4 regions of the Paenibacillus sp. PvR098 genome follow, and region 4 is predicted to be linked to each of the others. Evidence: riboswitches for the same ligand, from Rfam matches in the RefSeq annotation. Region 4 holds a riboswitch; each other region holds the start of a gene.
What was found. Region 4 has a riboswitch for cyclic di-GMP ahead of JOE45_RS17655 (S-layer homology domain-containing protein). Riboswitches for the same ligand answer to the same signal wherever they lie in the genome.
Positions count from the first base shown of each region.

Region 1: another riboswitch for cyclic di-GMP. It lies ahead of folE (GTP cyclohydrolase I FolE); the one in region 4 lies ahead of JOE45_RS17655 (S-layer homology domain-containing protein).
Region 2: another riboswitch for cyclic di-GMP. It lies ahead of JOE45_RS08720 (hypothetical protein); the one in region 4 lies ahead of JOE45_RS17655 (S-layer homology domain-containing protein).
Region 3: another riboswitch for cyclic di-GMP. It lies ahead of JOE45_RS21890 (hypothetical protein); the one in region 4 lies ahead of JOE45_RS17655 (S-layer homology domain-containing protein).

Region 1 is NZ_JAFIBU010000001.1:2,508,858-2,514,236, forward strand. It holds gene JOE45_RS12430 (ATP-binding protein) at 1-465, opposite strand, end outside; gene JOE45_RS12435 (SDR family oxidoreductase) at 482-1,201, opposite strand; gene JOE45_RS12440 (6-carboxytetrahydropterin synthase) at 1,204-2,019, opposite strand; gene folE (GTP cyclohydrolase I FolE) at 2,052-2,636, opposite strand; cyclic di-GMP riboswitch class I at 2,710-2,798, opposite strand; gene JOE45_RS12450 (WG repeat-containing protein) at 3,449-4,051, shown strand; gene JOE45_RS24205 (WG repeat-containing protein) at 4,052-4,189, shown strand; gene JOE45_RS24005 (S-layer homology domain-containing protein) at 4,255-5,025, shown strand.
Region 2 is NZ_JAFIBU010000001.1:1,745,036-1,750,414, reverse strand. It holds gene JOE45_RS08740 (hypothetical protein) at 64-297, shown strand; gene ytvI (sporulation integral membrane protein YtvI) at 380-1,489, opposite strand; gene JOE45_RS08730 (iron-sulfur cluster assembly accessory protein) at 1,875-2,177, shown strand; gene JOE45_RS08725 (YuzB family protein) at 2,228-2,449, shown strand; cyclic di-GMP riboswitch class I at 2,726-2,817, shown strand; gene JOE45_RS08720 (hypothetical protein) at 2,901-3,200, shown strand; gene JOE45_RS08715 (THUMP domain-containing class I SAM-dependent RNA methyltransferase) at 3,379-4,557, opposite strand; gene JOE45_RS08710 (O-methyltransferase) at 4,744-5,379, shown strand, end outside.
Region 3 is NZ_JAFIBU010000001.1:4,406,785-4,412,163, forward strand. It holds gene JOE45_RS21875 (aminotransferase class I/II-fold pyridoxal phosphate-dependent enzyme) at 1-708, shown strand, start outside; gene JOE45_RS21880 (Gfo/Idh/MocA family protein) at 957-2,108, shown strand; gene JOE45_RS21885 (5'-3' exonuclease) at 2,315-3,184, shown strand; cyclic di-GMP riboswitch class I at 3,373-3,459, shown strand; gene JOE45_RS21890 (hypothetical protein) at 3,603-3,809, shown strand; gene JOE45_RS21895 (HD-GYP domain-containing protein) at 3,876-4,481, shown strand; gene JOE45_RS21900 (copper amine oxidase N-terminal domain-containing protein) at 4,802-5,379, opposite strand, start outside.
Region 4 is NZ_JAFIBU010000001.1:3,552,022-3,557,400, forward strand. It holds gene JOE45_RS17630 (LytS/YhcK type 5TM receptor domain-containing protein) at 1-189, shown strand, start outside; gene JOE45_RS17635 (LytR/AlgR family response regulator transcription factor) at 186-947, shown strand; gene JOE45_RS17640 (DUF485 domain-containing protein) at 1,135-1,458, shown strand; gene JOE45_RS17645 (solute symporter family protein) at 1,462-3,006, shown strand; gene JOE45_RS17650 (S-layer homology domain-containing protein) at 3,271-3,663, shown strand; cyclic di-GMP riboswitch class I at 3,793-3,876, shown strand; gene JOE45_RS17655 (S-layer homology domain-containing protein) at 3,969-5,379, shown strand, end outside.

The sequences.
Region 1 (5,379 bases), 1.0 Mb from region 4:
AATAACATCACGGTAGACCTGCCAAATTTCATCGTCTTCCGTCACATGCGAAATTTCGGGACTTCTTCCCTCAGGTATATAACGGCCTATGTCCTGCTTAATTTCCTCATAAATCTCCAGCAAACAAACATGAAACTTATCCGGAAGACGCATTTCCTTTAGACTGAGGTAAACGTCGCCTGTCAACCACTCGACTAAACAAGAAGAGAGATATAATAAGTATTGCTGCTCATCGTTCGGATTATTGGTAACAGAGTCGCTTGTAAAAGAAAGGTAGATTAGGGCACCGGCCTGCTTATTATCCATTTGAAGCTTCTGCCCCATGCGATTGGCGATCCACCCGACCAATGCACGTCTTTGATTATCGTGAATGTTTTCTGTGGACAGAGGTGTAGGCAACTCCGCATCTAACCCTCGTCTTCCTCCATCGGAAAAACCCATTAATTTGTTAAATATGGATTTCACAAATCGGAAACCCCCTTTATAAAATGCCGAGGGGAGGCATAATCGTTACTTCATCTACCACTGCACCGCTAGGCTGACACAAAATATAAACCAGATGTTTAGCTATTGTCTGTGCGGGTATCATCTGCGATAGATCCGGTTTTTGTTCCATCTTGTCCCAAAATGAAGTATCTACTGCCCCGGGCAGCACAGCCGTAACCTGAATACCTTTATCTCTTAATTCTGCTTGCAATACTCTCGTGAGTCCTAAGACTCCAAATTTAGAAGCTGAGTAACCCCCGCATCCGGGCAGTGCCATCGTTCCTGCAATAGAGACGAGATTGATTATTTTCCCTTGTCTGTTTTGATTCATATGCCGGCCAAAGGATTGGCAGCAAAGAAACGTGCCTTTCAGGTTTACCGAAATCATTCGGTTGAAATCTTCTATGGACAGCGAAAGCAGGGAGTCGAAAGTACCTACTCCGGCACAATTGATCAGTGCGTCAATTCTTTTGAAATGCGATACCGCTTCTTTCGTAAATGTGTTTACAGACGTTTCATCGGATACATCCAAAGGTAATACTAATGTTCGCGAATTCATTTGGTCGGTAACCGATTTTAAATCTTCTTCGTTTCTTGCCCCAAGAACAAGATTCGCCCCCAGTTGACTGAGTAAACCTGCCGTTTCTCTACCGATTCCACGGGAGGCCCCTGTAATGGCAATAGTTTTCCCTTTGAGTTGTTCAAAATCAATCATCTTTATTCTCCTGGTCCATAATATTCAAAATAATTTTTTTCGGTTTCCCAAAGTCCGATCTTATAAAGTTTAGGAAGATGCGGTTGCAGCATGTTATAAATGACCAGAGCAACGACTTCCGAAGTCGGATTCAACTCTTTAAATTCATCTGTATCCAGGTTTAAATGTTTATGGTCGAACTTAGCAAGTACGACCCTCTCCACAATTTCATCCAGTTCAGCCAAATTCATAATCATTCCCGTGACGGGATCGGGTGTCCCTGTGACTGTTACGTCAAGGTAGTAATTATGGCCGTGTCCGTGGGGATTATTGCACTTGCCGAACAACTCGAGATTTTCTTCTGCCGTTAAATGATCGCTGTGTAAACGGTGTGCCGCGCAAAAGTGATACTTTCGAGTAAGCCGGGTCAATGAGCCCGCCTCCTTTTCCGAATATAAAAAGTCGTTTTCATGCAATCTAATCCGATGCAGTTCACATCCGTCAAACTGAGACTCAAGGGAAAACCAAATATACTCTACAAGGCTCTCCGTAGTCGGTATGTGAATTTGAAAATATGGGTGTTCGCGATCCAAAAATTTACCGTCGAGTTCCCGTTCGACAAACGAATTCACGATACGCTTAATGTCCGTTGTATTAACCACGATGCCCGTGCTTTCGTTTAACAATCCTTTGGCCATAACTTCAAGTTTATAATCGTGTCCGTGTCCGCTTGGATTATTACAAAGCCCAAAAATTCGGCGATTTTCTTCATCACTCCATTGCGGAACGCGATAAACATGGGTTGCGGAAAAATCGACTCTTCTTGATAAATAAAGCATAATGGTGTCCCCCGCCTCTGTTATTGAACGATTCAAATGCGCGAAATGGAACGGTCAAATTCTTCACATAAAGCAACGCTTTCGGTGAATATCCCTTTTTTCACCGTTGTCACTGTAGCAGTGCCAGGTTTTTTAACCCCTCTTGCACACATACATAAATGGGTTCCCTCAATCGTCACGATGACACCTTTTGGTTTCAGCACGTTTATAATGGCAGCTGCGACTTGCTGGGTCATTCTCTCTTGTACTTGCGGCCGCTGGGAAACGAGCTCCACTAATCTGGCAAATTTGCTTAAACCTACAATTCTTCCGTCCGGTATGTAACCGATATGGGCTTTCCCATAAAAAGGAATCAGGTGGTGTTCACAGAACGTATAATAAGTAATGTCTTTTACGGTTATGATTCCTTCATAATCTTCCTCAAACGTTGTGGTTAATGCCGTTTCGGGATTGACCTCGACACCGGCAAACACCTCCCTGTACATTTTTGCTACTCGTTTTGGGGTATCCAAAAGGCCTTCCCTGTTTGGATTTTCACCAATTTCCTCAAGAATCGCCCGAATGTTTTCTTCAAGAATATCGTTGTTTTTTTTAAAGTTGTTTTTAACAAGAGCCACTGGTTTTTTCCTCCTTAAATTTAAAAATCTAGTCCGAATAAGGGACTGGATTCGTGTATAGAAATCCTCCTAATTCGGTAACCCGGCTGCCGTAGCGTGTTACACGCCGTTGACCCTTGGCTTTGCGTCCCCACCTTTCGAATGGGTTGGCCGTTATCGTTAAGAAATGAATAGAATGGTGCACATGCTGATTGGACTATTAAAATAAGAACCTTTGTAACCTTTGTACTATCCATACGACTGTTTCAACTTCATTCGAGACTGGACTTCGATACAACGACCTAGGTATATAACCCTATTACAAAGTATACAATGACATCATTCGACAGTAACCGAAAAATAAGCCTTTTTCACGCACATTTCACCGCGTGAGTCACGCTTGAAAAAGCGTGTTTTTCACGTGTGGTTACTACGCGACTTACGCAAAAAAATGCGTTTATCACGCACTTTTTAATGCGCGATAAACGCAACCATGTAAGCAGTTCAGTACTTCAAAAACAGGCTTCCGTGCCTCCTCCGCATCTCCAGTTGCTCTTTACCAATGCTGTATGCTGTACATCGAATGATCCAAAATAGAAAGCTGCTTACTCGTTTAGCATGGCTTTATTGCAGAATATAAGCAATTTGGCTAACCTCATCGCAAAATCTAGCGCAAAGTCGGAGTCCATTAAAGATGATTTGGCTATAACGCCTATTAGCAAAATAATACAACAGGTGAGATTTATTAAGAACATTAACTTCGAAGGAGAGAGAGTGATGAAACGGTTAACGTGTTTGGTTTAAGCATTGCTGCAATGATTAACATGTAATCTGTGGTCTTCGCCGATGAAAAAGAAAGCTTCTCGATTGAGCAGGAATATACGAGTCTTTACGGCTTTAACGATGTACAAAATACATTTAGCGAAGGCATGGCTTGGGTTCAATTGTCCCGTTACGGCAACATGGGAGTCATTGATAGACAGGGAAATTTGATTATCGACGATCTGTTTTTGGATACGAATAAATTATTCAGGGTGTATATATTCAGCGAGGGATTAGCTCGTTATCAAAATAAACAAGGCGAGTGGGTCTACCTGGATAAGTACGGGAAGGAAGTCATTAAAACATCTTATGATGAGGTACTTAATTTCAGAGAAGGCCTAGCGGCGGTAAGAAAAAATGGAAAATGGGGTTTTATCGATAGGAAAGGGAAGGAAGTCGTTCAACCCCATTATGATGAAATACGTGACGATGATGGATACGGTATTTCTGTTGAAACCGCCGGATTTTATGATGGTCTATCGGCAGTAAATAAAAATGGCAAGTGGGGATTTATCGATAAGAGCGGAAAAGAAGTCATTCCACTCAAATATGACTGGGTGAATAATTTCCATGAGGAATTAGCTGTTGTTTCGAAGAATGAAAAATGGGGTTAGATCAATAAAAATGGTGATGAAGTAACTAAGATTGTTTACGATGATGCCGTGAATTTTAGTGAAGGAGTAGCAAGTGTATTACGTTTCAATAATATAGGTAACGGATATAACTGGATGTTCATAAATAAGAATCAATAGCTTCCTATCGTGAGGATAGTCCGGATGATATTTATGTTATCCTGGATAAGAACGGTAACCAAGTGGTGAATTTAGGGAAAAAGTACGCTCAGGTGGAAGACTTCAGCGAAGGCTTGGCTCGGGCAGAGAAATTAGATGGCGGAGTAGTTTTTATTGACAAAAATGGCACCGAAGTAACTGGGCAATACGCAAGGGCGCATAGTTCCAGCCAGGGATTAATCGGAGCAAAAATTAACCACGGTGATAATTATGGTTTTATTAAAAATCCATTGGATGTTCCTTCAACATGGGCATTACCAGAAGTTAGTTCAGCGACATCATTAAATCTCGTACCCATAGAATTAGATTATGGTTACAAGACAAACATTAATCGTGCGGATTTCAGCAAACTTGCATTGCATTTGTTATCGGTTAAAACCGGTAAAACCGTTGACGAGATGCTTGCTAACGCCGGTAAAAAGATAAACTACGATACCTTTGAAGACACATTTGATCCCACTGTATTAGCCGCTAATGCTCTGGGTATTATCGGAGGGAGAGGCAACAATAAACTCGACCCTAACGGATTCATTACCCGTCAAGAAGCGGCAGTCATGTTATCAAGAGTTTCAGGAATGTTAGGAATAACCAAAGGTACCAACGTTGTCACTTTTACTGATGAGGAAAACATGGCGAACTGGTCGATAGAATCGATAGCCCTTATGAGTTCAATTGTTGATAATACTAATCATGCAGCAGTGATGGGCAGCGTTGGCAACAATAAGTTCGGTTCCACCGAACATTTCACAAAACAACAAGCATTCATCACAATGAAGAGATTATTTAATGCGAAGTAGTTTGGGTACAAGACATTAGCCCCGTCAAGTAGATAGTAAGAAAAACAGAATAAATCTATGCGGCGGCCATTTCCCGTTATTCAATCGGAGAAAGGTCGCCTCATTTTTTTCTGGAAGCGCTCATTGTTATTGAACAAGATGTATTCCGTGATATACCTTTCAACCTGGGCTTGGCTATTTGGCTTTTCAATTCAGGTTCGATTGCAACCATTTGCTGTTGCGCGGCGGCGACTGGATTCATCGGGGGAGAGGGTAGGGCTGCAAGTGCAGTTTATGCGCTTATTCTCCGGGAATCGCGTGAATACCGCAAAAAAATGTGTCGGGGACCGTTGTATAGCCTTGTATTTATTCCCC
Region 2 (5,379 bases), 1.8 Mb from region 4:
AATACAAAGCAAATGGTGTATAATAGGATTAGGTGTATTCAAGTTCAAGGGAGGAGAGGCACCATGTGGAAGCGATTATTATCCATGAAGCGTTGGGCGCATGTTTTCCGTCGTATTGTGCCGCTGCTGCGCTCTTCACGCATCCCGTTCCGCGAAAAGCTGTTTTTCGCCGTTCCGGCGTTGGTCTACTGGCTCATGCCGGACGTGCTGCCGACGCTGCCGATTGACGATATTGCCGTAATGATGCTGCTTATGAACTGGTTTACTGACCGGGCAGAACGTAAATACGGCGCATAACAAACAAGAGTGCCCTCAAGGACAGCTCTTTCGTACAGAAGGCCAGCCAGAAAATTCTGGCTGGCCTTTTTTTGTTAACAACCTAACGGATGGCATCTGGATCCTGTTCGTATTCCTCGGCGGGCATACGGATCCATTTTTTCAAATAGCCTTGTTCATATAGGGCTTTAATCAGAATGATCAAAATCGGCGATAAAATCAGACCTGCGACCCCAAAGAGCGATAAGGAAATGATGACAAACGTCAGCATGGTGAAGGCCGATACGCCGAGCGAATCGCCGGTGATCTTGGGTTCAAGGATTTGTCTGGTGGTAATGACTACAGCAAGTAGAACCGAAAGCCAGATCGCGAGCGTCGTTTGTCCGACGATGAACAAATAGATGATCCATGGGATGAACAGGGTAGATACGCCGAGTAGTGGAAGCACATCAAATACGGCGGAGAGAAGCGCTATGGAAAAAGCGTTCTTTACCCCCAACAAGAGCAGCGAAATGAAAACGACGATAAACGTCAGCGTGATCAGCTTGGCCTGGGCCTTGATGTAGGTAACAATGCCTTTCAGTACGTTTTCTCGTAAAAAATGGAATGCCTTTTTAAACGTATTGGGGGTTTTCTCTTCCGCTGTACGCTTCCATGATTCTATTTCGATGCTTAAGAAATAAGCCAAAATGATCCCGATCGCAAAATTAACCACAAAGGTTGAGAAAGAGGTTAATGCCGTAAATGTGCCCGTGAGAAAGCCGGTAACAAATTGGGTTATTTTACTCGTAATGGCCGTTGAATATTCTTGGGCCTGTTCTATCAGATCCTGCGTAGGGAGCGGTCCCAAATAGTCCTGAAGCGCTACGGAGCGCTCAATGATTTCTCTTTCCATGACGGCTGTATATTCGGGAAACTTGTCTTTGAGATTTAAAATCTGAGTTGTAAAAATAGCGCCCAATCCGGTTATCGCACCGAGTATGACCAAAATAAACAAGATGGTCGAAATGCCTGAGGCAATCGATTTTTTGATTCCTCTGCGGTGCAGCCATCTCGCCGGCGGTTCGATGATCATGTAAATGAGGAACGCAAAGAAGATCGGCGTTGCAATCCGATACAAGAAACTGAAAATGTACATAAACAAGTACACCGTCAAAATCAGGAGAGCAATGTCGAAGATAGTTTTGTAATATTTGCGGTAAAAAGTAATCATTTAGTCACCTCAGGTTCATCATTCATCTGCGGCTTGAGTATATCCTTTGGCCGCCCATAACTTCATTTCTTTTATCATTTGGCGCAAAATCGTATCCTTTGCCCGTCTGATTTTACTTGACTTTAACGACAACCGTCGGATATATGCGGTCCGCTCAAGCACGCCGTTGTCTTCCAAAGTAGAGCAGCGCGTCCGTCAGAGATATGGGGCTAACTTCCATTTTATATAACAACTCGTAGAATAGCAACTGAGGGGCTTGTGAGGATCATAAGAGAGGATAGATTAGAAATCGCTATTATGATATCATAGAACGACAAAGGTTGCTTTCGTTCTCATATTTCTATACAATAAGGGGAAAACGATAAGCTGTGGGAGATGTGAAGTCATGAATTGCAAAATTTCGCGTAATGCTGCCAAGGTGCTATTGGCCGAAATAGAGAAAGAAGAAAACAAAGAATTGAAGCTTCGCATATACGTGACGCACTCGCATGGGGACCATGCACATTACGGTATGGGAATGGACACGCCTACGGAAAACGATGTTGTCGTCTCGACGGACAAGGGCATCGATGTTATCCTTCAGAAGGACGATCCGTTTCTGGACGGTATTCGGATCGATTACTTCTATACGCCTGAGGAAGGCTTTTCGGTGACCAATCCTGCCAAAGGCAATCACGGTGATCATTGATTGTTTTTCAGGTTCATTAAAGGTAACCGACTTAGAAAGGAAACACCTGTATGGCCAACGATATACGGATCTGTGATAAATGTAAGCATATGAGAATGAAAACGGCTTTACCGAAGCTCCAGAAGCTGGTGCCTGATGCAGAAATCAAGGTGGGGTGTAAATCCTACTGCGGACCTTGCTCACGGTTTGCCTTCATCTTCATTAACGGCCGGTACGTTACCGGCAAAACTGAGGACGAAGCGATTGAAAAGGCAAGTAAATATGTGAAGTAACGAAATAGCGGATGAAGAAGCGCTTTGTTGAGGGTGAGAGGATTAAGGCCCATAAGTGCTTCCGAATCCGCTATTTTTTCTTTTTACGAATGGGTTATGAGGTCTTGTCGTGACTATTCGAACCGCAAGAGGAGCAATTGTAGACTAAAAAAGTTGAAAATAGTTCCAAAGACTTAATGTATTTGTTGAAATTGGGAAATTTGAATTATGTATTCCTTAGGCCTTATCTTTTATTCTTAAGGGAATGAATTTCATAAAAAGACATTTTTCGAGCGTACTCGATAAAGGCAAACCAGGCGAAAGCCTGGGCGCGCAAAACTACAGGGGCTAAAGTGCTGGTTCCAGCGCTATGCCAGCCAGTTGTCGAAGGTACGGAGCGACGCATAGATATGCAAACCCCCGTACCCCGTTGGCGAGAGTCTGATTGTTGTTGAAAAAGGAGCGATAACGGATGCAGGGTCAGGATCGGAGCATCATGACGAGAAAAGGTTTTTACACAAAAGTGGGGGATGATTTCGTAGGCGTATTTTTGTCGAACGAGGGTCCGAAAATGTTCATCAACCGTGAGACCTATGAACTGATGGCACCATGCTGGGACGTCGAAATGGTAAAGGGACGCAGCAGTCAGATCATTAACTTTTACTGGCGCGGTGAAGTGAAGCTGTCCATAAGATGCGAAGCGGATAATGATGTATTCATGCCGTTGTTTGATTATTTGAGCTGCCGGGAAACTGCGGTTCGACTCGCTTGATTCTTCAGAAAAGAGTTCGGGGAGAAAGCATGAAAAAGAACCATTTCTATGGCAATGCTGCCGGAAGAAATGGTTCTTTTTTTTGCGAGCTTTTGTTCTAGGACTGCCTTAGAGCGAACATGGCCATATGGTAAAATGGAGGGTTTCCGAGTCCATCCCAGCTCTACTCAGCCCGAGTTTATGCCTCGGGGCTTTTCGGTTCATTGCTTTTACGCCAGCCGAATAAGCCTCCTGGGGCAAAATATTGGTAAAGGTTGCACTCAATACGGCCGTTGAAGAGCTTGCGTTTCTTGTCGGTTTTGCGCCCCATGTAATGCTCAAACTGTTTGTTCGGGCTCAGTATGAAGGCCGACCATGTGGGCAGCTGCTCGTACATATGACCGAATTGGCGTATAGCCCGTTCTGCTTCGCTCTGGTCGCCCAGACGCTCGCCGTAAGGCGGGTTGGTGACGATACATCCGTAGTCTCCCCGCGGAACGGCCTTGGCTACCGGAAGCACCTGAAGCGTCAGCTCCTTCGCCAGCCCGGCAGCCTTCGCCGCAGCCAACGCGACTTCAATCGCTCCCGGATCGATATCAGAGCCTGCAATCTGGAGAGGGATGTCATCCCGTACAAGATCATAGGCTTCCTCGCGGGCCTCGTCCCACAATTCCTGTGGCACGAGCGGCCATTCTTCGGAGTTGAAGCTGCGCCTGAGGCCGGGGGCCAAATTCCAGCCGATCATTGCGGCTTCGATCGGAATCGTGCCCGATCCGCAGAACGGATCGTATAGCGGGCGTTCCGCCTGCCAACGGCTAAGCAGCACCAAGGCCGCGGCCATGGTTTCTTTCAGCGGGGCTTCGGTGATGAGCTTGCGGTAGCCGCGCTTATGAAGTCCGGGACCTGTCGTGTCCAGCGTCAATGTGGCGATGTCGTTCAGAAGCGACACTTCGATGACGTAGCGGCCTTCTGTCTCACGATACCATTCTGTGCCGTAACGCTGCTTCATGCTTTCTACGACGGCTTTCTTAACGATGCCTTGACATGCCGGTACGCTGGACAGCTGCGACTTATGCGAACGTCCTTCCACGGGGAATTCCCCGTCCTCGGGAATCCAATCCGGCCAAGGCAGCGCCTTGACACCTTCGAACAGTTCGTCGAAGGTACGGGCTTCGAATTGTCCCATCTTGACGAGCACGCGGTCTGCCGTGCGAAGCCACAGGTTGGCGCGGCATATGGCCAAGTAGTCGCCAACGAACGTGACGCGTCCGTTCTCTACCGTGATCTGTTCATAGCCGAGATCACGGACCTCTCTGGCAACGACGGCCTCGAGCCCCATGGGGGAGGTGGCGATGATTTCAATGGAATCTAAAGACATGTTGAATTCACTCCGTATCTGTAATGAGAGGCGAAGGGCCCCGAATATCATCAGGTTGAACAAAGCTTGGAAAAGCCATACAATTAATTAGTATAGGCGATCGACAGTGATTATACAACGATAGCAAACCTCAGGGGCATAATTTGAGCGCCAAATCGCACGGAGTTGGGAAGGATGGAGAATATCATGACAGCACCATTAACGCCAGAACAGTATCCAGAACAGTATTTGGAAGCCCTTTTTGAGACAGATGAGCCATTAGAGCGGGTTAAAGTAGGCATTCGGGCCAACAACATGCCTGAAATCTCGATTGCCCCCGGTTATGGAAGGTTATTGACCATGTTGGTTCGTATTTCGGGGGCCCGGCAAGTGCTTGAAATCGGGGCGCTCGGAGGATACAGCGGCATTTGTCTGGCCCGTGGTTTGCCGCAAGACGGCAAGCTCGTATCGCTCGAGTTGAAGCAGGACTATGCCGACCTGGCGCATAAGCATCTTCGCGAGGCTGGGTTTGAAGGGAAGGTGGAGTACCGGGTTGGTGAAGCGCTGGACAGCCTGAAGGCACTCGATGCGGAAGGACGGAGGTTCGATCTGTTTTTCATTGACGCAGATAAAGGGAATTACCCGAATTACTTGGAGTGGGCGATCAAGCTGGGCCATCCCGGCGCTATTATTCTCGGGGACAACCTGCTCATGCGTGGGAAAGCAATGAATCCTGGAGAAAAAGGGAACGCGGTTACGAAGATGAGGCAATTTACTGAAGCTGTGGCGCGGGACCCAAGGCTCGAAGGCGTGCTGCTGCCCGCTTATGATGGTTTAGCGATA
Region 3 (5,379 bases), 850 kb from region 4:
ATCCCTGAGGAAATGGCAAGGCAGGCCAAATTTATGCTATTGAATTACCCGAGCAATCCTTTGTCTGCCGTTGCGACACTTTCGTTCTTTGAACAGCTTGTCGCTTATGCAAGAAAGCACGAACTTCTGATCGTGCATGATCTGGCCTATTCCGAGATGGCTTTTGACGGGTTTAGACCGCCCAGCATTTTGGAAGTCGAGGGTGCGAAGGATGTAGCCGTGGAATTCCATTCTCTGTCCAAAAGCTTTAATATGGCGGGGTGCAGGATTGCATTCATGGTGGGTCAATCCGATGCGGTTCGTGCGCTTCGCGTGCTGAAATCGAATATCGATTACGGCGTGTTTTTGGCGGTACAGCAAGCAGGGATTGCCGCTTTGGAGGAGGACATGAGTCCGGATAGCCGTCCTGTTGCAGGCACGTACGAGAGAAGGAGAGACATCGTCATCGACGGTCTTCGCCAGGCAGGCTGGGACATTGACAGACCGAAAGCGACCATGTTCATCTGGGCGCGGATTCCTGACGGGTGGACTTCTCGACAAATTTCCCGGGAAATTCTGTACTCGGCCGGGGTTGTGGTTATTCCAGGCGATGCGTTCGGCAAAGAAGGAGAGGGTTATGTTCGCATAGCCTTGGTCCAAGAGGAAGAGAGGCTTAAAGAGGCAATTCGGCGAATTGGACAATTTTTTAAAACGAAAGGTTTGGCATAGGCGAGGCAGACTGCGCAAACCCTTGGATTAAAGGAACAAGCACCCCCAAAGACCCGATCAAGAGATCAGCTTGAATCGGATGAAGTGGGTGCTTGTTTTTTGCTGTTTCATCGAATCGTTAATGATTGGAGCGATCCATAACGGGTTAATAAATATATGGGATTCACTATAAATTAGCAATTTTTTATATCATACTAGCAGTGGCGTTCCGAAAAGAAGCGATGCGCCTTGTGACGGGATGTGACCATATGCGGAAAATAAAAACAGCGATACTAGGAGCCGGGTTTATCGGACGGGCTCATATCGAAGCGGTCAGACGGCTCGGATATGCCGAAGTTACCGCAATCGTGCAAAGTGGTGAACAAAGAGCAAAAGAAATTGCCGAATCGGTAAACGTTCCAAAAGCATACGGGAGTATAATGGATGTACTTCAGGATAAGGACATTGATGTGATTCACAATTGTACGCCGAATTATCTTCACTATGAGATGAATAAGCAAATCTTACTTCATGGCAAGCATTTGCTCTCGGAGAAGCCTCTAACACTGACCTGCGAGGAAGCGAAGGAATTGTACCATTTGGCTAAGGAAAGAGATTTGGTCACCGGTATCAATTTCAATTATCGTCAGTTCCCGATGGTCCAACATTTGCGAGGCATGGCGCAGGATAATGATTTGGGCGAGATTCGGATCGTTAGAGGGAATTATTTGCAGGATTGGTTGTTGTATGATACGGATTATAACTGGCGGATTGAACCCGAATATGGCGGGCGGGCGCGAGCACTCGGGGATATCGGTTCCCATTTGTTTGATTTGGCGCAGTACGTAACAGGCTTCAAAATTGCGGAAGTAATGGCAGATATATCAACCATTATTCCCAAGCGCTACAAGCAGCGGATAGGACAGACGGCTTTTCAAGAAGGCGGGGCAAACGATGCTGAGCTAGTGGACATCAGCACGGAAGATTATTGCTCTGTCCTGGTCAAATTCGATAATGGCATAAAAGGGGTATTTACGGTTTCTCAAGTGACCGCGGGAAGTAAAAACGCTCTGGATCTCCATTTGGACGGTGCCTTAGCTTCCGGATCATGGAATCAGGAGAGGTCTTCGCGTCTGATGATCGGTTACAGGGACAAGCCGAATGAAACGGTATTTAGAGACCCGACTCTTGTGAAAAAAGAGGCACATCCTTTCCTTCATTATCCTGGCGGTCATGAGGAGGGCTGGCCGGAAAGCCTAAAGAACACGATGGAGAACTTTTATTCAGCAGTAAGAGATCAAACGCCTCTTTCGAATACGATCGCTTCTTTTAAAGACGGCTACCAAAGCATGCTTCTGATTGAAGCGATTCTGAAAAGTGCCGACAGCGGAACCTGGGAAAAGGTAGAGACGGCAGAATAAGAATTGAATAGCAATGTGAGCTTGTGATAACAGCCTATTGACTCCCTCAATAGGCTGTTTTTTTCTTAGTACAGATACAAAGAAAGGGGCAGCACGGTCTGGCTCCCTTTACCAAGGATCATATGGATATCACTGTGTATTTACGAAACAAGGTGGATGTTATAGTATAGATAAGATAAAGATCACATCTACCGGAGAGTGAATTCATGCAATCAGCTAATAAAACGTTAATTATTGATGGTATGGCATTGTTGTTTAGGGCCTTTTATGCCACGTCTTATAGTGGATACATAAGAAAAACGACGGCAGGTGTTCCGACCAATGCTATTTATGGATTTGTTCAGTATTTATTCGATGCGATAAAAGAATATAATCCAACTCATATCATTTGCTGCTGGGATATGGGCAGCAAAACGTTCAGGACTGAATTATTTGATCAATATAAATCCAACCGGATCGCGCCGCCGGAAGAGCTCATTCCACAATTTGACCTAGTAAAAGACGTGGTCACTTCATTGGGTATTCCAAACTTTGGACTTCATCACTACGAAGCGGACGACTGCATCGGTACCCTGTCATTTCTTTTGAGTTCTGAATCGGAAGTTGTCATTTTGACGGGTGACCATGATATGCTTCAATTATTAACGGAGCAAATCTCTGTGGCGATCATGAAAAAAGGCAGAGCTAATTATTGCTTATACACTCCTCAAATGTTATGGGAAGAGAAACAAATTACTCCTGTTCAAATGGTAGATTTAAAAGGTTTGATGGGAGATACCAGTGACAATTATCCTGGAGTCCGTGGAATTGGCGAGAAGACGGCTTTGAAGCTTATACAGGAATTTTCCTCTGTTGAAGAGGTACTTAATAATTTAGATAAGGTTTCCCCATCGGTCAGAAAAAAAATCGAAATTGACCGAGACATGTTGATACTTTCAAAAACATTGGCGACAATCAAAAAAGACACTCCATTGGATTGCAATCTGAATGAATGTGTGTTGAGTATTAAAAGAGAAACAGCCGAAAAGATATTTTTGGACCTTGAATTCGAAAGCCTGTTAAAGTTGATTGGCTAGAAGTTCAATTTACTATAATAATACAAGAGGGGCTGTTCCCAAAGTGGATTTTTCTACTTGAGGAAATGGCCCTTTTGTTCACACAATAATAGAATAAAAATGAAAATTTTTACTAAAAAAAGGAATTTGATTTATGATGTCGAATATTGTTTAATAATATATAGTTTTCTGACAAGTCTTCCTTGAAAAGTCGATAAAGGCACACCCATTGAAAAGTGGGGTCGCAAAGCTACAGGGGCTTCAGTGTGATTACACTATGCCAGCCAGTTACCGAAACCTGGATCAATAATCCTCCAATTTCGGAGGATTTTTTTGGTTTTGGGACGTTTTTTTTGTGTAGCATTCTTTCATCGTCACTCTAAGTAGATGAGTCTGACCATCATTTGTGAAATATCATAGTGATAGAGGAGAGAGTGAAATGTACCTTGGCCGAGTTCCTGGGATGGGATTAGAGGAGATTCAAAACAAAACGTATGAGGAATTGAAAGACCATTACATTAGCCTAAAGGTTGAATTAAAGGTAGCCCGTATTAATTTTGAATTTGAGAGGGCCATGGACCTTAAAGAAGAAATGGAACTCATTTATAAAGCATTATCAAACAAAAAGGAAAAAAAGACCAGTTAATTGTATATTCAAGATGGATTCACACGAAGCAGGTTATAACGCTTCGCGGTATGGAGGACCTATGAAATGAAAAATGAAAGATTGCTTTACATACTGTTTCGATTAATGAAGAAAGAACTAAGTATTTACGAACATTGTATGCGTGTTGGAAAGCTGGCCAAAATATTGGCTTCCCATCTCCATTATAATCAGGAACAAACACGCAGCTTGGTAGTAGGCTGCCTTCTGCATGATATTGGAAAAATTTTTATTCCTACTGATATTTTAAATAAGGATACAGATGCAACGGTAGAAGAGTGGGAAACCATGAAACGTTATCCTGTTCTTGGAGCAAATTTGGCGCATAAAGAAGGAATTCATGATCTTAACATCATTGAAATTATTAAATTTCATCGTGAACGATGGGATGGGGCTGGTTATCCTTATGGCTTACGTGGCGAGTTCATTCCGAATTTCGCGCGAATTTGTTCTATTCTTGAAGTTTTTGATCATATGCTCCAAGATACCCCTCATCGGAAGGGGTTATCCGTTCAAGAGGCCAAACAAGAACTGTGGTATCAGAGCAGGAAGCAATTCGACAAAAATATTGTTCAAGTTTTCCTGAACATTCCTTCACATGATTTGGAAATTTATAATCGTTCTAGCAAATGGAGAAATGAACAGTATGGGTAAGTATTATCCTGATATCCCCTGAAATAATACGGTTATTACATCGTATACATAAACCAGGTAACCGTAAAAAAGAAAAGAAAAAAATAACATATCCTACACCCCTTGTGTCATCTCGAAATTGCGCCCGATGAAACTGTTCATACGCTCAAACAATGGGCCAACCAGCACAATTGCATTACGGTCATCCACGCATAGTATAAGGGCTAGGCGCAAAGTTTTCGTTGTTTTTTTGGTTATAATGGCGGATGCCCGACCCAAGGATATCCTTGGGTCAGGAAACAACGCCCCCGTTCGGCTGATCAATCGTTTGTTTATCTCATTTATTCAGAAATCACGATCATTTGACTTTCGGCTTTCCAATCTACCTTTGCACCAAGTGATTCAGCTACAAAACGCAGCGGAAGTACCATGCTGCCGTTTACAATCTTGGCAGGCGCATCAATTGTAAATTCTTGACCGTTCACAATAGCTGCATTGCTCTCATTTGTTAGTAGAATCGTCGTTTCTCCACGCTGAATTGAGACTTGTTGCGATGCTTCTTCCCATTCCACATTAGCTCCAAGTGATTCTGCAATTGCACGAGCAGGCATCAGTGTAAACCCATTTTCAATAAATGGAAGGACTTCAAATTTGGGCACAACTCCATTTACGAATGTTTTAAGCTCAGTGTTATTGGTTTGTGCAAATACTTTGTTCAACTCTTCAAAGACCAATAGATTTTTCGGGTTAAGTGCAGCTGCGGTCGAAAGATGAGTAATCGCTTCATTAGATTTACCTGCTTTAGCTAACTCTTCACCGAGTTTAAATCGTACAACCGCACTAGTCGGATTTTTCTCTACCGCTTGCTCAAGATAAAGTTGTTTCTCATCTGACTTATCTTGGCGTCCAGCCATTTCTG
Region 4 (5,379 bases):
GACAAGCTGGGTACAGCGCCGATGAGCGGGAGTGGAAGCACCGGTCTTGGCGTGCACAATGTGAATCAACGTTTAATCAGCTTGCTCGGCCCTGACTCTTCGCTTACGTTTGGGAACCGGTCGGAGGGCGGGGTGCGAGTCACGTTAGCGATACCTTATCGGAACGGGAAAGGAGGGACACACGAATGAAGCTTCGCATCATGATCGCGGAAGATGAACGGCTGGCAAGAGAAGAACTCATCTATTTGCTGTCCAAAGAGCCGGACATTGCGCTGCTCCCATCGGCCGCAAGCGGAGTCGAGGCCGTGGAGATGGCACAAAAGCATAAACCAGACGCTGTCTTTCTGGATATCGAAATGCCGGAAATGAATGGCATCCAAGCGGCTCATCTTCTGCATGAGATGGACCCGCGTCCGTTTATTATATTTACGACGGCCTATGATCAATACGCGCTGGAGGCGTTTCAGCTGGAGGCGGTGGATTATCTGCTCAAGCCTTATGATGAGGAGCGTTTTAGGCGGACGCTGGACCGCGTCCGTGCGAGAAATGCTGAATCCGGGGGCAATTCGGGAGTCCATAAGCAGACAGAAGCGCCGGCAGCTCCAGCTCATAAAAAGAACAAGCTTCTGGTAGATGACGGCGACCGTATGGTCGTGCTGGAGGCGGACCTTTTCCTGTATGCGGTTAAGGAAGAGAAGGTAACCCACATTCATATGGCGGACGGCCGCTCCTATGCAACGAAGCAGACGCTGCAGGAGCTTGAGGAGAGGCTTGGGGCCATGTTCTTTCGGCCTCACCGGAGCTATCTGGTGAATCTGGATTATATTCAAGAAATCGAGCCTTGGTTTAACGGCGCCTACAACGTCATTCTGAAGGATACAAACCGAACGAATGTTCCGGTTTCCCGGACTGCGGCGAAAGATTTGCTTCGGCTATTGCAGGGGTAATAAGAGCATCAACCTGATGAACAGTCCGCTCAGGACTGTTTTTCTGCAATTAAGGAGCGGATTTCGACGTTTCACACCGAAATCGGACTGGATCTAAGAAGAGACGCTATAATAGAATTGAAGCGCTTACAAAAACTTGCTGTACCTGATTTCATTAGGTGCGGCGCATAATGTGGAGGGATTCGCGATGAAAAAGAACCAGTTAACGTACAGCGATATTGCCCGTTCTGAGCTTTTTCGCAAGCTGATGAATAAGAAGAAACGGTTTATCATTCCGATGACGCTCTTCTTTCTTGCTTTTTATTTTACCCTTCCGGTTCTTACCTCTTTCTCCAACGTGTTGAATACACCTGCCGTCGGCTCGATTACTTGGGCGTGGGTGTTTGCTTTTGCCCAGTTCATTATGACGTGGGTTTTGTGCTCCCTCTATTCCAAGCAATCTGTAACCTTCGACGCGATTTGTGAAGAAATTAAAAAGCAAGTGCATTCTGTGGAAAGAAGGGCGGGATAATCCATGAATACAGCCTTCTTGCTGTTTCTCGTTATCGTTCTCGGCACGCTCGTGATTACTTATTACGCCTCCAAAAAAACAAAAACAACAAGCGAGTTTTATACGGCCGGCGGAGGCTTGACCGGCTGGCAGAACGGGCTTGCCATAGCGGGTGACTACATGTCCGCCGCCTCCTTCCTGGGTATTGCGGGAATGGTTGCGCTGTTCGGCTTTGACGGATTTTTCTACAGCATCGGGTTCCTGGTTGCTTATCTGGTTGTGCTGTATCTCGTAGCCGAGCCGCTTCGAAATTTAGGGAAGTATACGATGGCCGATATGATTGCCGCCCGTTTCGATCATAAGAAGATTCGTGGCGTAGCTGCGATCAATTCCATCGTCATTTCCATCTTCTACATGATCGCACAGCTGGTCGGTGCCGGCGGCCTTATCGCTCTTCTGATCCCAAGCCTCGATTACACAACCTCAGTGCTCATCGTGGGTGTCCTCATGACCGTGTATGTTGTTTTCGGCGGTATGACGGCAACGAGCTGGGTGCAAATTATCAAATGCGTATTGCTTGTCGCCGGTACGTTTATTATTTCGCTCATTGTTTTCGCCAAATTCAATTTCAGCATCGGGCATATGTTCGACGAGATGCGAAATGCTACCGCGCTGAAAGAAGCTTTTTTGAATCCCGGCAACAAATTCGGGAATGGACTCGATACGATTTCTCTAAACCTTGCCCTCGTGTTGGGGACGGCCGGACTGCCGCATATATTGATCCGTTTCTTCACGGTTAAAGACGCGCCTACGGCACGCAAATCGGTAGTCGTCGCCACTTGGGTTATAGGCCTGTTCTACGTGATGACCGTGTTCCTCGGCTTCGGCGCAGCGGCTTTCGTAGGTAAGGATGCCATTGTGAGCGCAAATGCCGCAGGCAATATGGCTGCTCCTCTCCTGGCTAGAGCCCTTGGCGGAGAATTTTTGTTCGCCTTTGTATCGGCCGTAGCTTTTGCAACGATTCTGGCTGTTGTCGCTGGTCTTGTGCTTTCTGCCGCTTCCGCCTTCGCCCACGATTTCTACAATCATATTGTTCGCAATGGAAAGGCGAACGAGAAGGAGCAAATCAAAGCGGCGAAACTAGCTTCCGTCGGCGTAGCGATCATATCGATCATTCTTGCACTGTTTGCGCAGAAGCTGAATGTCGCGTTCCTTGTAGCCTTAGCTTTTGCTGTGGCAGCCAGTGCCAATCTGCCGGTTCTTTTGTTCACGGTATACTGGAAAAGGTTCAATACAGCGGGAGCGGTTACAGGCATGATTGTCGGCGTACTCAGCGCACTCATTCTGGTAGGCATCAGTCCTAACGTCTGGGATCCGGTAGAAGGTAAAGCGATTTTCGTCGGCACACCGCTCATTTCGCTTACGAATCCGGGGATCATCTCGATTCCGCTAGGTTTTTTGGCCGCTTTCCTCGGAACCTTCCTTTCCGCGAAGCGGGATGATGTGAAGTACGATGAGATATTGGTCAAAGCGAATACGGGAATACAGGATTTGGCTCAGGCCAAATAAGGGTTGAGTTTTAGCAAGTTCTGTTCAAATACAGCAGCTTTGAGCAGCCATTGCCGTTCGATTGAACGGTGATGGCTGCTTTTTCTTTTCTTATCTTCAGTAACCTATGAGAGAGCCCCGACTCCCTGTTCCAACCTTGACTATTTTTCAAAAGAAAAAATATAGGACAACGGACGGGTATCGAATTTTAACGGCGTATTTACTAATTATATGGATATATAAAGTTAGTCCTATATTCCTGTTTTTATGATGGGGGGCAATGATATGCTGTCAAAGATTAAGGAGTGGATAGGTAATAAGGATCATCGAGAGACAAGGGGAATCCGGAAATATGTCCTGCCGCAAATCGACAAGCATGTTCAATGGATTCAACATACAAGCGATTTGAATAAAGTAAGCAGCGAACTGCAGATGAGGGTTCAGCAAGGCCAGGATGATACGATGATGATTGCCGTACTTCAAATGGAATTGGTTGCAGATGGCGAGGTCTATAGTGATAACTCGGACATTTCTGAATGGGCAAAGGCTGTAGTTTCTACCGCTACTTCAGCAGGACTAATGAATGGTTATGAGGACGGTACACTAAAGCCAAAAGGGAATACAACCCGTGCCGAAACCGTAACCGTAATGCTTAGAGCATTGAAGTTTAAAATATAGTGTAAAATCAGCCGGCCCCTCTAGGTCGGCTTTTTGCATAACCGCCTAATCGACATTTCAAAAAAATGTCGACACTTGTCAGATAACGGAAAACTGTTATAATGAGCTTGAAGCTATTTTTATAAAAAAACTTGATAAAGGCAAAATCATTGAAAGGTGATGACGCAAAGCTACAGGGGCTAAGGTTTTGAACTATGCCAGCCAGTTGCCGAGAAAGCTAGTAAAACACACAAGCTTATCTTTGCGCAGCGCAGATAAGCTTTTTTTGTGTTTTATAAGAGGTGTTTAGTCCAAGGAGGCGTATGATGAGAAAGCTTCGTTATGTAATGCAGGTATTCATGATTTCATTATTGGTGTTGAGTTTGGCAGGACAAAGCTTTGCGGCTGAACCGGAAACAACGGATTCAAGTGCAAATCGTAGTGCATTAAACCTTGGTTTTAATGACTCGGCAGAAGCAGCCTGGGCAGCGGAATCTATTGGGAAGATGAAATCCAAGAATGTATTGTCCGGTTATGAAGACGGCACTTTTCGTCCTAATCAGCCTGTTAGTCGTATTGAAGCCGTAGTTACGGCTGTTCGGCTCATGGGACTGGAAGAGCAGGCCAAAGCAAAGCCGGGTGATAGCAAGCTCCACTTCAAAGATGCTTCGATCATCGATAGCAATTACAGCTGGGCCAAAGGATACGTTATCATCGCTTTGGAGCAAGGCCTTTTCGATACTTCAGAAGAAAGGCTTCAACCGAATACACCAGCAAGCCGGGTTTGGGTAGCGGGCCTACTAGTAAAAGCTCTGGGGCTACAAAAAGAGGCGCTTAGTCAAATGACGGCCGTTCCGGATTTTAAAGATGCTGGAGATATTCCGGCCGGAGCGGTTGGATATGTAAACATAGCTGTTCAACAAGGCATTGTTAGCGGTTATCCTGATGAGACGTTCAAGCCCAATAATAACGTTACACGCGCTGAGATGGCTGCACTGCTCGTAAGAACCAATGACAACTTACTTGAGCAATCCGGAGCGGTCACCATCAAAGGAACAATAACTGCGTTGAATTTTGACCGTAATGTGACGGACAGTGTCTATTCCAGTACGTATGGTTCCATCGCAGTTCAAAGCTTTAATCAAGATTCATTTACCTATAAAATTTCGCCGGACCTTGCAGTTCCGTACAATCAGCGGTTTATTCCGGCATCCCAGCTCCTTGTAGGCGATGTGGTGTCACTGACCGTTGAGAATGATGTCGTGCTGGAAGCAAGCTTCATCAATAAAGAGACGGTTGATGAGAAGACAGCCGGAATCAACGAATTTAAAACGGATATCGAATTAACGTCAGGCAGTGAGATTGAATTAAAGTATAAGAATAACGATGGAAAGATACGTGCCGAGGTTGAAAAGAAAACCAAAGGTGAAAAAGGCAAGGAAAAACTGAAGGGAGACGAAGCGGTTCAAGCCGTAGAAGATTTCCTTAAACAGGCTGCGTTTACACCTCAAATGACGAAGCAAGAGATCGTCAATCAAATCTTAACAGCGCTGGAAGCGGAGATTAGCGAGGTTAAAGAGCTGGAAATCGAAATCAAGTTCTCGAACGGCAGTAAAGTTGAAATTGAATGGGAAAATGAAGACGAGAAGTCTGAAGAAAAGTCTCGCAAAGACAACAGAGATAACAGAGATAACAGAGATAATAGAGACAATAGAGACAATAGAGACAAGGAGCAAC